3 regions of the Peribacillus sp. GL_122 genome follow, and region 2 is predicted to be linked to each of the others. Evidence: riboswitches for the same ligand, from Rfam matches in the RefSeq annotation. Region 2 holds a riboswitch; each other region holds the start of a gene.
What was found. Region 2 has a riboswitch for cobalamin ahead of metE (5-methyltetrahydropteroyltriglutamate--homocysteine S-methyltransferase). Riboswitches for the same ligand answer to the same signal wherever they lie in the genome.
Positions count from the first base shown of each region.

Region 1: another riboswitch for cobalamin. It lies ahead of AC3ISB_RS05430 (ribonucleoside-diphosphate reductase subunit alpha); the one in region 2 lies ahead of metE (5-methyltetrahydropteroyltriglutamate--homocysteine S-methyltransferase).
Region 3: another riboswitch for cobalamin. It lies ahead of AC3ISB_RS27485 (ABC transporter substrate-binding protein); the one in region 2 lies ahead of metE (5-methyltetrahydropteroyltriglutamate--homocysteine S-methyltransferase).

Region 1 is NZ_CM174415.1:1,126,139-1,130,653, reverse strand. It holds gene AC3ISB_RS05445 (SulP family inorganic anion transporter) at 1-552, shown strand, start outside; gene AC3ISB_RS05440 (hypothetical protein) at 638-784, shown strand; gene AC3ISB_RS05435 (manganese-dependent inorganic pyrophosphatase) at 884-1,813, opposite strand; cobalamin riboswitch at 2,107-2,287, shown strand; gene AC3ISB_RS05430 (ribonucleoside-diphosphate reductase subunit alpha) at 2,426-4,515, shown strand, end outside.
Region 2 is NZ_CM174415.1:774,149-778,663, forward strand. It holds gene AC3ISB_RS03685 (acyl-CoA thioesterase) at 1-84, opposite strand, end outside; gene metE (5-methyltetrahydropteroyltriglutamate--homocysteine S-methyltransferase) at 81-2,387, opposite strand; cobalamin riboswitch at 2,533-2,724, opposite strand; gene AC3ISB_RS03695 (potassium channel family protein) at 2,971-3,390, shown strand; gene bcp (thioredoxin-dependent thiol peroxidase) at 3,453-3,923, shown strand; gene AC3ISB_RS03705 (aminopeptidase) at 3,935-4,515, shown strand, end outside.
Region 3 is NZ_CM174415.1:5,630,754-5,635,268, forward strand. It holds gene AC3ISB_RS27475 (heme ABC transporter ATP-binding protein) at 1-789, opposite strand, end outside; gene AC3ISB_RS27480 (FecCD family ABC transporter permease) at 796-1,851, opposite strand; gene AC3ISB_RS27485 (ABC transporter substrate-binding protein) at 1,814-2,779, opposite strand; cobalamin riboswitch at 2,962-3,136, opposite strand; gene AC3ISB_RS27490 (polysaccharide deacetylase family protein) at 3,223-4,071, opposite strand; tRNA gene AC3ISB_RS27495 (tRNA-Arg) at 4,300-4,373, shown strand.

The DNA.
Region 1 (4,515 bases), 350 kb from region 2:
ATGGTATTAATCGTGGTATTGAATGATGTCCTTATTAAAATCCCGATGGCTGCACTTGTCGCAGTCATGATCATGGTTTCAATCGGGACCTTTGACTGGTCTTCCCTAAAGAGGCTCGTTAAAGCTCCAAAGTCGGATGCAGCCGTGATGATCGTGACGGTCCTCATTGTCCTTTATACACATGATTTATCAAAAGGGGTATTCGCCGGAGTGCTCTTGAGCATGATTTTCTTTTCGGCTAAAATTTCTAAAGTGGCTGTAGAGAAAACGGAAGATGTCCAGGCTAAGAAAATCATTTATCATATCAGCGGGCAAATATTTTTCGCTTCTGTCCAGGACTTTGTTTCGAAGTTCGACTTCAAGGAAAAAGCCGATTCAATCGTCATCGACTTTTCCCATTCTAAAATCTGGGATGCTTCAGCAGTCGGTGCTGTTGATACGGTTGTTCTTAAATATCAGCTTCTGGGAATACCTGTCCAAGTGCAAGGACTCGATGAAGAAAGTTCGTTATTGCTTGAAAAACTCGCCACCTCAGAAAGTAAAATATCTTGAAGTTGTAAAATTTTGCTGAATAGAAACTTTTCAAACCGACAAAATAGATAACATGAATGATTTCCTTTTGAAAGGAGCGAAAAGCATGACACCCGAGCAGGATTATACGGCAGCAAATCTGTCACCGGATTTATTGAATGAACTGAAAAGCTTTGAAAGCAGACTTGGCGAGGAAGCCAACAAAGAACTGATTGTCATTGCCTATGAAAAAGAAAAGGAAGCTTTGAATTAAGAAAAAAGACTCAAAACACCCTTAATGGTGGTTGAGTCTTTTTTTTGCATGTACAGAAAAAGGATGCCCATGTTTTTAATGAGCATCCCTTCTACTGTATTATTTGCTGAATACGTCCGTTAAGACCGGCACGATTTGTTTTTTACGCGATACAACGCCTTCTAAGACGGCGATGTTATTATTTAATGAAACGTCGTATGCTTTTTCCACTGCATAAGCTGCTTTACCAAGAGCCAAGGCAACAGAATCATTAGTCAAGATATCCGTTACGACAAATAGGAATAAGTCCAATTCCTTCTCAGCAATAACCGCTTCAATCGCCGCTTCCAATTCTGCTTGCTTAGCAAGGACTTCGGTCGGATCTACAGCATTGACCTGTGCTATCTCCACTTTAGCCATTCCCATGGAGAATTCCTTTGCATCAAGAGTGATAAGCTGGGCAATCGTTTTGTCGCTCAAGTCAGCTCCAGCTTTCAACATTTCTAAGCCGTATGTTTCAGCGTCGACTCCCGCAATGGCAGCCAGTTCCATTGCTGCTGCAACGTCTTGCTCCGTGCATGTAGGAGATTTGAACAATAACGAATCGGAAATGATGGCAGACAACATAAGACCTGCGATTGCTTTAGGGACTTCAATGCCGTTTTCTTTATAAATTTTATTTAAAATGGTTGCCGTACATCCAACTGGTTCCGCACGGTAATATAGTGGATCGCTTGTTTCAAAGTTAGCGATACGGTGATGGTCGATAACTTCCAACACACGGACTTGGTCAATATCTTCAGCACTTTGCTGGCGTTCGTTATGATCGACCAGGATTACGCCTTCAGCTTCCCCTGCAACTTTTTCCACAAGGCGGGGAGCTTCGAATTTGAATTGGTCCAATGCATATTGAGTTTCACCATTTACTTCACCCAGACGAACTGGTTCAGCGTTGATACCTAACTGCTTTTTCAGGTCTGCATAAGCGATTGCTGAACAGATTGTGTCTGTATCCGGGTTTTTATGTCCAAAAACTAATACTTTTTCCAAGATTTTATCCCCTTTTTCTTAAATATTTTTCCGCGAATCCCCTCATTGCAATAAGGGAGAGCCACCTTTACTAGACAATTTATTTTAACACAAAATCGCGTAAAATCAGCGCTTGAATTACCCATTCCCCAATAAAATCTTTCATTCCTTCACACTCTGCCATCACTTTGTCAATAGATAAGGATTGGTTTTTTTCAAATATATTAGTTGAATTATCATCGTATATGGCTTACGATAATATAAGCAGAAATACTAGATATTGATTATACAAACATTAACAATAACTATATATAGAATTTTTTATAATCCAAGGTGCCAGTGATGGCTGAAAAGGGAATCCGGTGTAAACCCGGAACTGTCCCCGCAACTGTAAATGTGACGAAATGAGATACCCACTGTATAGCTCTCAATACGGGAAGGACTCAAAGTAGGGTGATCATGAGTCAGGAGACCTGCCTTGAATTTTTCACGTTTCTTATTCTTCGGGGATTGAGATGATGAAACGATAGTTTAACGGCTATTTTTTCATGGCTCTTTTATTCTATCGTTTGATCCGCTCAATTCATTGGGCGGTTTTTTTATTTTAGCGGAAGTTAACAAGGAGGATCATTAATGACTCAAACATATAACTCTACCATAAGTGAAAATGACACAGAAACGAAATCCATCCAGCTCGAGATGTTATCAAAGGAATTCGAAGGCCATCTCGATATGGAGAAGTTCAAAAAGCGTTTTACAAAATGGCTAGATCGCAAAAGTGACTCAACCGAAGAACAGGCATCAAGAAAACTGATTCAGCTCGCTCTTGAAAGTGTGGATATCGATGCTCCGGATTGGACGTTCGTTGCTGCAGCAGAACTGTTGAATACAATGTATAGGGATGCACAAGCCAATCGAGGTTATGAAGGTATGAGTTATGGCCCATTCTATGAGCTGATCACGGAACTCTCCCAGCTTTCAGAAGGTCAGCGTTATCCCATTTATAAACCAGAACTGCTATCTTCATATACGAAAGCGGAAATTGAGGAATTGGGTTCGGTGATCGACCCGGAAAAAGATAAATTATTCTCTTACATAGGCATCTACTTATTGAACGACCGCTATCTAGCCCGCCCACAAAAGGATAAGGTCTACGAACTGCCACAAGAACGTTTCATGATCATCGCGATGGAAATCATGCGATTGGAAAAAACGGAGCACCGCCTGCAACTTATAAAAGAAGCATACTGGGCCATGTCCAATCTTTATATGACCGTTGCGACTCCTACACTCTCCAATGCAGGTAAAACACATGGACAGTTAAGCTCTTGCTTTATCGACGCAATTGAAGATTCCATTGACGGAATCTACCTATCAAACTACGATGCGGCAAAAGTATCTAAATTTGGCGGCGGTGTCGGTCTTTACGTCGGTAAGGTTCGCTCGCTTGGTTCTGATATCCGGGGTTTCTCTGGAAACAGTTCCGGCACGACTCCCTGGATTCGACTATTCAACCAGACAGCGGTAAGTGTCGATCAATTGGGTCAACGTAAAGGTGCCATCGCGATTTACTTGGATGTCTGGCATAAAGATATCATGAGCTTCCTCGATTTGAAGACACAAAACGGAGATGACAGATTAAAAGCCCATGATATTTTTACAGGTGTATGTATACCCGATTTATTCATGGAAGCTGTACGCGACAGAAAAGAATGGTATCTTTTCGATCCGCATACCGTTAAGCAAACCCTTGGATTTTCACTTGAAGATCTTTATGACGAGAAGAAAGGCGAAGGAAGCTTCAGGAATCATTATGCACTTGCTGTCGAGGCCGCAGAAAATGGCAGGCTTCCAAACTATAGCTTTGAAAAAATCAATGCGATGGACATCATGAAAAGCATCATGATTTCTCAATTAGAAGAAGGCGTACCGTATATGTTCTACCGTGATGAAGTGAATCGGAAGAATCCCAATAAACATAAAGGTATGATTTATTGTTCTAACCTTTGCACGGAGATTGCCCAAAACCTAAGCCCTTCGACGATCACGGATGAATATGAAACGGAAGATGGAGATGTTGTTGTGGTTCGTAAAAGCGGCGATTTCGTTGTCTGCAACCTTTCATCCATTAACTTGCCCCGGGCAGTGGGCAGCGATGTTTTGGAAAGATTGATTCCCATTCAGATCCGCATGCTGGATAATGTCATTGATGTGAATAATCTTCCTGTCAAACAAGCATCCATCTCGAACAAACGTTACCGGGCAATTGGTTTAGGAACGTTTGGATGGCATCATTTACTTGCCACGCAGAATATTTATTGGGAATCCGATGAGGCTGTTCACTATGCAGATGCTTTATACGAAAGGATCGCATACTTAACAATCAAGGCATCCAACGAATTGGCCAAGGAAAAAGGATCATACCCATATTTTGAAGGATCTGATTGGCATACAGGGGACTATTTCGAACTGCGTGACTATACAGATCAAAAATGGATGGATTTAAAAGCAGACGTGCAGGAACACGGGACCCGTAATGGCTATTTAATGGCCATTGCCCCGAATTCTTCGACAGCTAAAATCGGTAATTCCACGGATGGAATCGATCCTTTGTATGAAATTGAATTTTACGAAGAAAAGAAAAACTTCAAATTCAAGGTGACCGCGCCAGGCTTGACGCCAAATACGTATGAATATTATAAAAAGACGCGATTTAATTTGGA
Region 2 (4,515 bases):
ATGATTTGTATCCGGTGGAAAAACAAGGTCGGTTAAAAAAGTCCGTGACTGCTGTGTTGGATGGGCAACGTTCTTTTCAATCATTGGCCTGTTGGTTTGGCTAAAAGGTTTTCACGGACGATTTTTGCTGCTTCGACCATGTTTTTCAGGGAAGCGACGGTTTCCGGGATACCCCTTGTTTTCAGGCCGCAGTCGGGATTGATCCAAAACTGGTCTTTATCCAATACCTTGATGCCCCGTTCAATCATATCGACCATTTCTTCCACTGCGGGCACACGCGGGCTGTGAATATCATACACACCCAGGCCAATACCTTTTTCATATGTTTTTTCCTCGAATGCGGAAGCAAGCTCCCCATGACTACGAGATGTTTCGATGGAAATTACATCAGCATCGAGGGAGGAGATGACATCCATGAAACTGTTGAAGTCGCAATAGCACATATGCGTATGAATTTGGGTTGTATCCTCCACGCTTGATGTGGATATCAAGAATGAATTCACAGCCCAGTTTAAATACTCGTCGCGATCGTTCTTTTTCAATGGCAGACCTTCTCTAAGTGCAGGCTCATCAACCTGAATCATTTTAATTCCAGCGGATTCCAATGCAATGACTTCCTTTTCCAAAGCGAGTGCCAGCTGATAGCAAACATTCTCCCTGGAAATATCATCACGGACAAATGACCAATTTAAAATCGTAACAGGACCTGTAAGCATTCCCTTTACCGTCTTCTTCGTCAGTGATTGTGCGTACACACTTTCCCTTACTGTCATCGGTTCGATGAAATGGATGTCGCCGTAGATGACTGGTGGTTTCACGCAGCGGGACCCATAGGATTGTACCCAACCCTTTTCCAGAAAGACGAAACCGCCTAACTTATGGCCGAAGTATTCAACCATATCCGTCCGTTCGAATTCCCCGTGAACGAGAACATCCAAACCGATTTCTTCTTGGATTTCGATCCACCTGCCGATTTCTTCGTTTACGAATGTTTCATATTTCTGAGCGGTCCATTCTCCTCTTTTGAATTTCCCGCGTGCTTGTTTAACTTCAAATGTCTGCGGAAAGCTACCGATGGTAGTCGAAGGAAGGAAAGGCAATTTGAAAAATTCCTGTTGTTTTTGGTAACGCTCTTTAAATGGAATGTGACGGCCGGCGGTCCTGCTTTTAACCTTTTCGACTTTCGATTGTACAGTCCCATGATTCCGTGCATTTGAACTTGCTAACGTTTGAACCGTAAATTTATTGGCATCGACTTTTTCGGTGATTGCTTCAAAGCCTTGATTATTCCCTTTGACCAAGAGTGTGATTTCCTCAAGTTTCTCATCAGCGAAAGCAAGGGCCTGTTTCACTTCTTTTGAAAGTGCGGTTTCATTCCGAACGGTCACTGGGACATGAAGCAGGGAACAAGAGGGCTGAAGCCAGATTTGGTCTTCGGCTACCTTTTTCTTAAGAGTCTCGATTAATTGAATTTTTTTCGATAAATCAGATAGCCAAATGTTTTTTCCGTCAATCACACCTGCAGCAAGCACTTTGTCCTTTGGGAAGCCGAATGCTTCAAGATTACTTAGATTCCTCCCTTTATCATGTACAAAATCAAGACCGATTCCTTGGACTTTTAATTCGATGACTTCTTGGTAGTGTTCCACGGCATCAAAGTATGTTTGTAGCATGATGTTCAGGTTTGGTGCTGCTTCATTCAGCTTTTCATATAGGTAAGTAACAGTTTGCATATCATCCTTGGAAATGGATGAAACAAGAGAAGGTTCGTCCATTTGTACCCACTTCACGCCTTCTTGCTCCAACTCCCGCAGGATTTGCGTGTATAGGGGAAGCAAGCTCAGGATGATACTAGGGATCTCTTGTTTATTGAAGCCTTTGGAAAGGGAGATGAAGGTATAAGGTCCAATCAACACGGGCTTCGTTTCAATCCCTAGCTTTTCCTTGGCTTCCCGATATGCTGCAAGTGGTTTATTTTCTGTTAAAGTCAGCTGTGGCAGTTTTAATTCAGGGACAATATAGTGATAGTTCGTATTGAACCATTTCGTCATTTCGGAAGCGACTTGATCATTGTTTCCGCGAGCCATTGAATAATATACGGAAAGGGGAACCCTACCGCCTTCATAGGCTGAATAACGTTCAGGTACAAGACCGAACATGACGGACATATCGAGCATTTGATCATAGAAAGTGAAGTCGTTGACAGGAATGATATCAATGCCCCGTTGCTTTTGTTTTTGTATGTTGCCTAAACGGATTGCCTTTAGTTGTGCCGTAAATTCCGCTTCATCGATTTTACCTGACCAGTAAGCTTCCAATGTACGTTTCCATTCACGATCTTCCCCGATTCGTGGGTAACCCAAACTACTGCTTTTCAAAATTCCCATCCTCCTACATTCATTTTATTGAACAATAAAAAAAGCATCCCCAACCGTCAAAAGAGAAAGTTAGAAATGCTTAAAATAAGAGGCATGCAGAATGCCCCTTACAATTATAAGGTCCCTAACACCTCCCTATCTCCCGTAGGTTAAAACAGTGTTGTCGAAATAGGCAGGTCTCCTGACTTAGGGATTATCATTAGCGGCGGCCTTCCCGATCTTTTGATCAGTGGCATATTGGATGGCGCTAACACTCCCATTACAGTGGCGGGACCGTGCCGGAATTACACCGGACTTCCCTTTTAATCCTAATTTAAAATTAGGAACCTATTTCCACATATGAAATTTTACAAAACCTGCCTTTATAAACTGTTTGCAGGCCGAAGATTTTTAAAATAAAAACTATTATAAAAATTTAGACAATCTTAACATATCCGACCAAAAGGGTCAACATGGAAAAAAAGATTCGGGAAAAGAATCAGTTTATTGAGTGTGTGGTTGATAAGTATGAGGTCTGTACCTAAAAAAGAATATATTGTTTGGACAGGGAGTATGTATAGAGAGAGTGGCGTTTTGAAATGGGGCGTGGGGGATGACTTTCTACATCTTGATTGCAGGAATCATTTTTTGCATGGTGATGAGCATTCGTACGTTATTTCTTGTTGAGTCGGGAGGAAAGAAGTTTTCTCTGGAGGATATGCTGTGGCTTGGCAATTTATATGCGACGATATTGGTTGGATTTGCACTGATTTATTTATTATACGAGCTTCAGAATCATTCGGTGATTCTTGATATGGGCAATCGGTTGGATGGCACTTTCTATGAACAGTTGAAGACTTCCTTTTACTTCAGTGCGATGACGATGTTTTCTGTAGGGTATGGAGATATAGCCCCGATTGGCATGGGCAGGATGATAGCTACCATTCAGGCTTTCATCGGGTATACACTGCCGGCAGCGTTCGTAATTCGGACAGTTATCGATTTGGAGCAGAAAGATAGGAAGGGTAAATGAAAGTTGTGTTTCTTTCGATTATTGGGTACTCTTACCATAATGAAAGAAATGGAGGGTTCAATATGACTGTTAAAATTGGAGAAAAAGCACCTGATTTCAAACTCCCTGCAAACAATGGTGAAATGGTTTCCCTATCGGATTTAAAGGGGAAAAACATTGTTTTATATTTTTATCCAAAAGACATGACGCCAGGTTGCACGACGGAGGCCTGTGATTTCCGGGACCATAATGAGCAATTCGAGGAATTGAACGCGGTCATCATTGGTATTAGCCCAGATCCAGCGGCACGTCATGAAAAATTCATCGAAAAACATGGATTGCCTTTTCTGCTGCTGGCTGACGAGAATCATGAAGCGGCCGAATCATTTGATGTGTGGCAATTGAAAAAGAACTTCGGCAAGGAGTATATGGGCATTGAACGTTCAACTTTCCTGATAGATAAGGCTGGTAAGGTAGTCAAAGAATGGCGTAAAGTAAAAGTCAAAGGCCACGTCGAAGAAGCGCTTGAAACTCTTCGCGACCTCGAAAAATAAGGGACAGGCAGATGAAGGATGAGCGAATAACGAAGCTTGCAGCCAGGCTGATTCATCATTCGATACAAATACAGCCAAAAGAGAGAATCCTCATACGGGGGCATATCAACACGAAACCGTTATTGAAAGAGCTGATTGATGAAATATACAGAGTGGGTGCTTATCCATATGTAGAACTCGAAGACGATGAGATAAGCCGCCACCTGTTACAAGGGAATGTGAAGGAACAACTTGACACATCTTCGCAATGGGCTCTGAAGAAATATACGGATATCGATGCAGTCATTATCATCACAGGGGAAGAAAACGATGTGGAAATGACTGATGTTCCCATCGAGAGGCACCGTCTTCAAGGGGAGGCTATGAATTCCCCCACTCTTTTCTATGTAAACAACCGACGTTGGGTCTTACTTAATTATCCCACCAACGCATCAGCGCAAAAAGCCGGCATGACCTTCAACAGGTACCAAGACTTTCTGTTGAACGTATGCACCATGGATTACGGGAAAATGGAGGCGGCCTTGAAACCGTTAAAACAATTGATGGAACGGACTGACAAAGTCAGGATCGTTTCACCAGGGACAGATTTGAC
Region 3 (4,515 bases), 920 kb from region 2:
ATCATGGCCATGCTTTTCCGGAACGATGAACATCTGCGGTTTCGGAAGGGCGGGATGTGGATGTTTTTCGATCGTCGTATGATATACATCCTGAATCCGTTCCTGTTGGAGCACTTCGTTCGGCACATCAACAACCTGAATCTGCCCTTTCTCAAGCAACATAAGCCGATCACAATATAATCCTGCCAAATTCAAATCATGAAAAATTGAAATAACGGTCAACTTCTGCTCTTTTGCCATTTTCCTCATTAGATCAAGAAGATCTTTTTGATAGGAAAGATCCAAGTGGTTCGTAGGTTCATCCAAAAAAAGGATTTCCGGCTCTTGGGCAAGTGCCTGTGCCAGCAAGACCCTTTGTCTCTCCCCTCCTGATAATCGTTCAAAATGAAGATCCTGAAAATCAGCTACTCCCGTTTGTTCCATAACTCGTTGGACAATCGATTCATCTTCTGCGGACCAACTATGGAACCAACCTGATTGATGGGCATATCGCCCAAGTGAGACCGTCTCTTTTACTGTATAAGAGAAAGCTAATGAGGAATGTTGAGGGAGCACAGCAATGACCTGTGCAAGTTGCTTTGACGAATAATCCTTCAAATCCCTACCTCTTATCCGTACGCTTCCGCCTTTATAATCGAGCACCCCGCTAAGCATGCTTAAAAGCGTCGTTTTCCCGCTGCCATTTGGACCAAGAATCCCGAATAATTCCCCTTTATGTACATCAAAAGAGACAGAGTCCAAAACAGCTTTGTTATGATATCCACCTGTTAACCCTCTTACTTCAAGCATCCGTTTTTACCCTTCTCTCCGTCTCTTTAATAAAATCAGCGCAAATGCAGGTGCCCCGATAAGTGAGGTGATCACCCCGATCGGCAGTTCCGATGGGGCAATGATCGTTCGTGCCACAAAATCCGCCAATATTAAGAATCCGCTTCCTATCAACAATGACAACGGAAGTAAATGTTTATGGTCAGGCCCCCAAATCTTTCGGACAAAATGAGGAATGACCAATCCTACAAAGCCAATCGCCCCCGAAACGGCAACGGCTGCCCCTGTCAATGTCGAACCGGCTATCAAGATCCACATTTTCCGCCGCTTAACATTCACACCTAAGTGCTTTGCCCGGTCTTCCCCGAAAGTCATCGCATTCAATTCACTTGTATTCATGATCAAGATCAATGAACCAATGATAAAAAACGGCAAAATGATTGCAATGTAATTCCATCCGCGCATTGAAACGCTTCCCATCAGCCAGCCGATGATTTGTCTTAATTCATCACCCGTCAGCGCAATCATCAATGAAATGAAGGCACTTAAAAACGAGCTAAAAATGATCCCCGTTAAAATGATCGTTTCCACTTTCATCGATCGATCCATTTTTTTTGCAAACGTCAGTACACAAAGCATCGTGAGCACTGAGCATAAGATGCTCAGTGCCGGAAGAGTATATAAACCGATGAACGGCAGTGAAATATTCAAGAATATTGTCAATACGGCGCCGACCGATGCTCCTGATGAAATACCCAATGTGTAAGGATCAGCGAGCGGGTTCCGGAGCAGTCCCTGAAAAGCCGCACCCGCAATCGCAAGTGATGCCCCGACCAAACCCGCAAGCAATACGCGCGGCAAGCGGATGTTCATCACGATATTCGTAAGCATAACATCCGGATCAGCAGAAATCGGCAAATGGAAAATCTCCTTGCCGATTATTTGCATAAGTACGGGAACCGGTACTGGCACCGAACCAAAGGAAATGCCTATCGTCATTGCGAATAACAAAATTAACAACGCAATCAAATAAACAAACGCCCATTTAGTTGTCAAATTGGTTCGGATAGACTGATTTGGCAAGTTCCTCTACTCCCTCTATTAAACGTGGACCGGAACGGGTCACCAAGTCTGAATGGACATCAAAGACTTGGTCATTCTTAATAGCATTTACGTCTTGCCATCCTTTTCGGCCCTTCACTTCACTTACTGAATCTTTCGTATAGTAACCATACGTTGTAATGATGACATCCGGATTTGCAGCAATCATCGACTCTTCATCAATTTTTGCCCATCCGTCCAATTCTGCAGCAGCATTATCCGCTGAAATAATAGTAAGCATCTCATTCATGAAAGTATTTTTACCAGGTGTGTATATTTCCGGTGAAGGCGAAACTTCCACTAAAACGGTCTTCCTATCCGCTTCCTTTACGGATTTGGCCTTTTCCTGGATATCCTTGAGTTTCGTTTTCATATCCGTAACGATTTCTTCTGCCTTATCATGTTCTCCCGTTGCCTGTCCAATCATCTCAATAGACTTATAGACTTGGTCAAAGCTTTGTGCATCATTGACTACGAGGACATCTATTCCAGCATCCTTAAGTTGCTGTAAACCCTCATTTGAATTATGGGCACTTGATGCATGCGCAAGAACAAGATCAGGCTTCATGGAGACAATCAGCTCCGTGTTCATTTCCATTCCGCCAACTTTTTCAATTTCTTTCGTTTCTTCCGGGTAATTATCATTGTCGGACACACCAACGACCTTTTTGCCCAAACCAAGTGCAAAGACCACTTCCGTATTACTTGGTATCAACGAAACGATTTTCTTCGGTTTTTGTTCTATCGTTACTTTTTCCCCAGTTGCATCTTTAATCGTAATCGGGAAAGCTTCGTGTTGAGCATGATTCGTTTGCTGCTTTTCTTTTCCTTCATCCTTAGCGTCACTGCAGCCAACCATCAAGCCTGCAGTAAGCAACATTAACAGTATCAGACCAAAAATCTTTTTCATTTTCATTCCCCACAATCTTTTCATTTAATTTCTTCCCACCTAAATAAAGAAAAACGCATTGGTTGGAAGATGCCCCCAAAACAAAAAGCACCTCCCGTTAAACGGAAGGTGCTTGCATGGCAACAATATCATTACGGACTCTTTCTTAGGGTCTGCCACACACCTTCCCATCCGCGTAGGTTACAGGTGTACGAATTCTGGCAGGTCTCCTGGCTCATGGTCATCGTTAACGGCACCTTCCCATATCTCATACAGTGGTACACAGCCGTCAGCTCCCATATACAGTGGCGGGACCGCGTTGGCATTTCACCAACTTCCCTTTTAAGTCATTAAGACACCAAATCGTTCATATGTATATAATTTTCACTGCCTTCATTATACACCATGTAAGAATCGATTATTATATGATTTTTCTGAACAAGTACGAAATGACCCTTCCACCTTTAATGCTTTGAAGCATTTTCAATCAGTGACGCAAAACCATCGACTGATAACCCGGGTGAAATCCGAACTCGATGCAGGGCATGCATCCCTTGGTCCCTTGAAGCTCCCCCAGGTTCGGTAGTGACTGCCATCTTGTATCCAGCTTCTTCTGACAGCCTTAGACTCTCTTCATTATACCGGCCAACCGGATAGGAAAGCACTGTCGTGACCTGGCCGAGGATACGGTCGAATAGCTCCTTCGACTGAACCATTTCCGCTTCTTGCTGCACTGCAGTCATGCGGTTCAGCTCCAAATGGTTGATGGTATGGCTTTCGAGCGAAATCCCATTCCTGCTCATCTCCAACATTTGATCTTCAGTCAGGTGATGACCTTTATCAATGGACTTACCGATCATGAAGACAGTTGCTTTCATATCATTTTCTTTTAATATCGGAAAAGCCTCCGTGTAGTTATCTGTATAGCCATCATCAAAAGTAAGCCAGACGCACTTCTCACTTGGCATCCGATTCTCGGTTAAAACAAGGTATGCTTCTTCAGGGGATAATGTATAGTAACCATTCTCCCGAAGCCAAGCCATCTGTGCTCGGAATTCCTCACTTGGAACCCGAAGGCCATTACCTTCAGAAATGCTGTGATACATCAAGATTGGAAGCTGGACAGCGGACTCGGCCGTTACCCAGTTTCCCGTATCGATTTGGCCTTCCAAATCCTGCCCTGCCCCATTCTCAGCCGCTTCGACCACTTCAATGTCTTCTTCCGCAATCGGTGCAGCCGTCTTTATGCCTATACCCTCTAAAATCCCTTGTGAACATCCAGGTAAAATTAAAATCCCCAGCAATGCCACCATCCATAAAACTCTATATCTTTTCACTATCATTCCCCTAATTTTTTCTAGTATAATAGTATCAGAAAACTAGTGGATAATAAAGTATTCCATTTAATGAATTAATAGGAAAACACGAGAGCATAGTGACCTGCTGAGCATTTATGAATATTTTTTTCATAAGTATGTGCTATAAGCTTGAAAAGTTTGCCTATAAGAAATATAATAAATAAGTCGTCGACTTATATATATGTCCCAGTAGCTCAGCAGGATAGAGCGACAGCCTCCTAAGCTGTAGGTCGTAGGTTCGATTCCTATCTGGGACGCTAAAGTTTATAAGCCCTGTTATAATGCGGTTTCTCCGTGTTGTAGCAGGTAATAATTATTGATGTAACCGTAAATGGCTGTATTACGTATGTAGGATAAAAGCACTTCTGAATGTCGGAAACAATGGTGATTCCATTCACT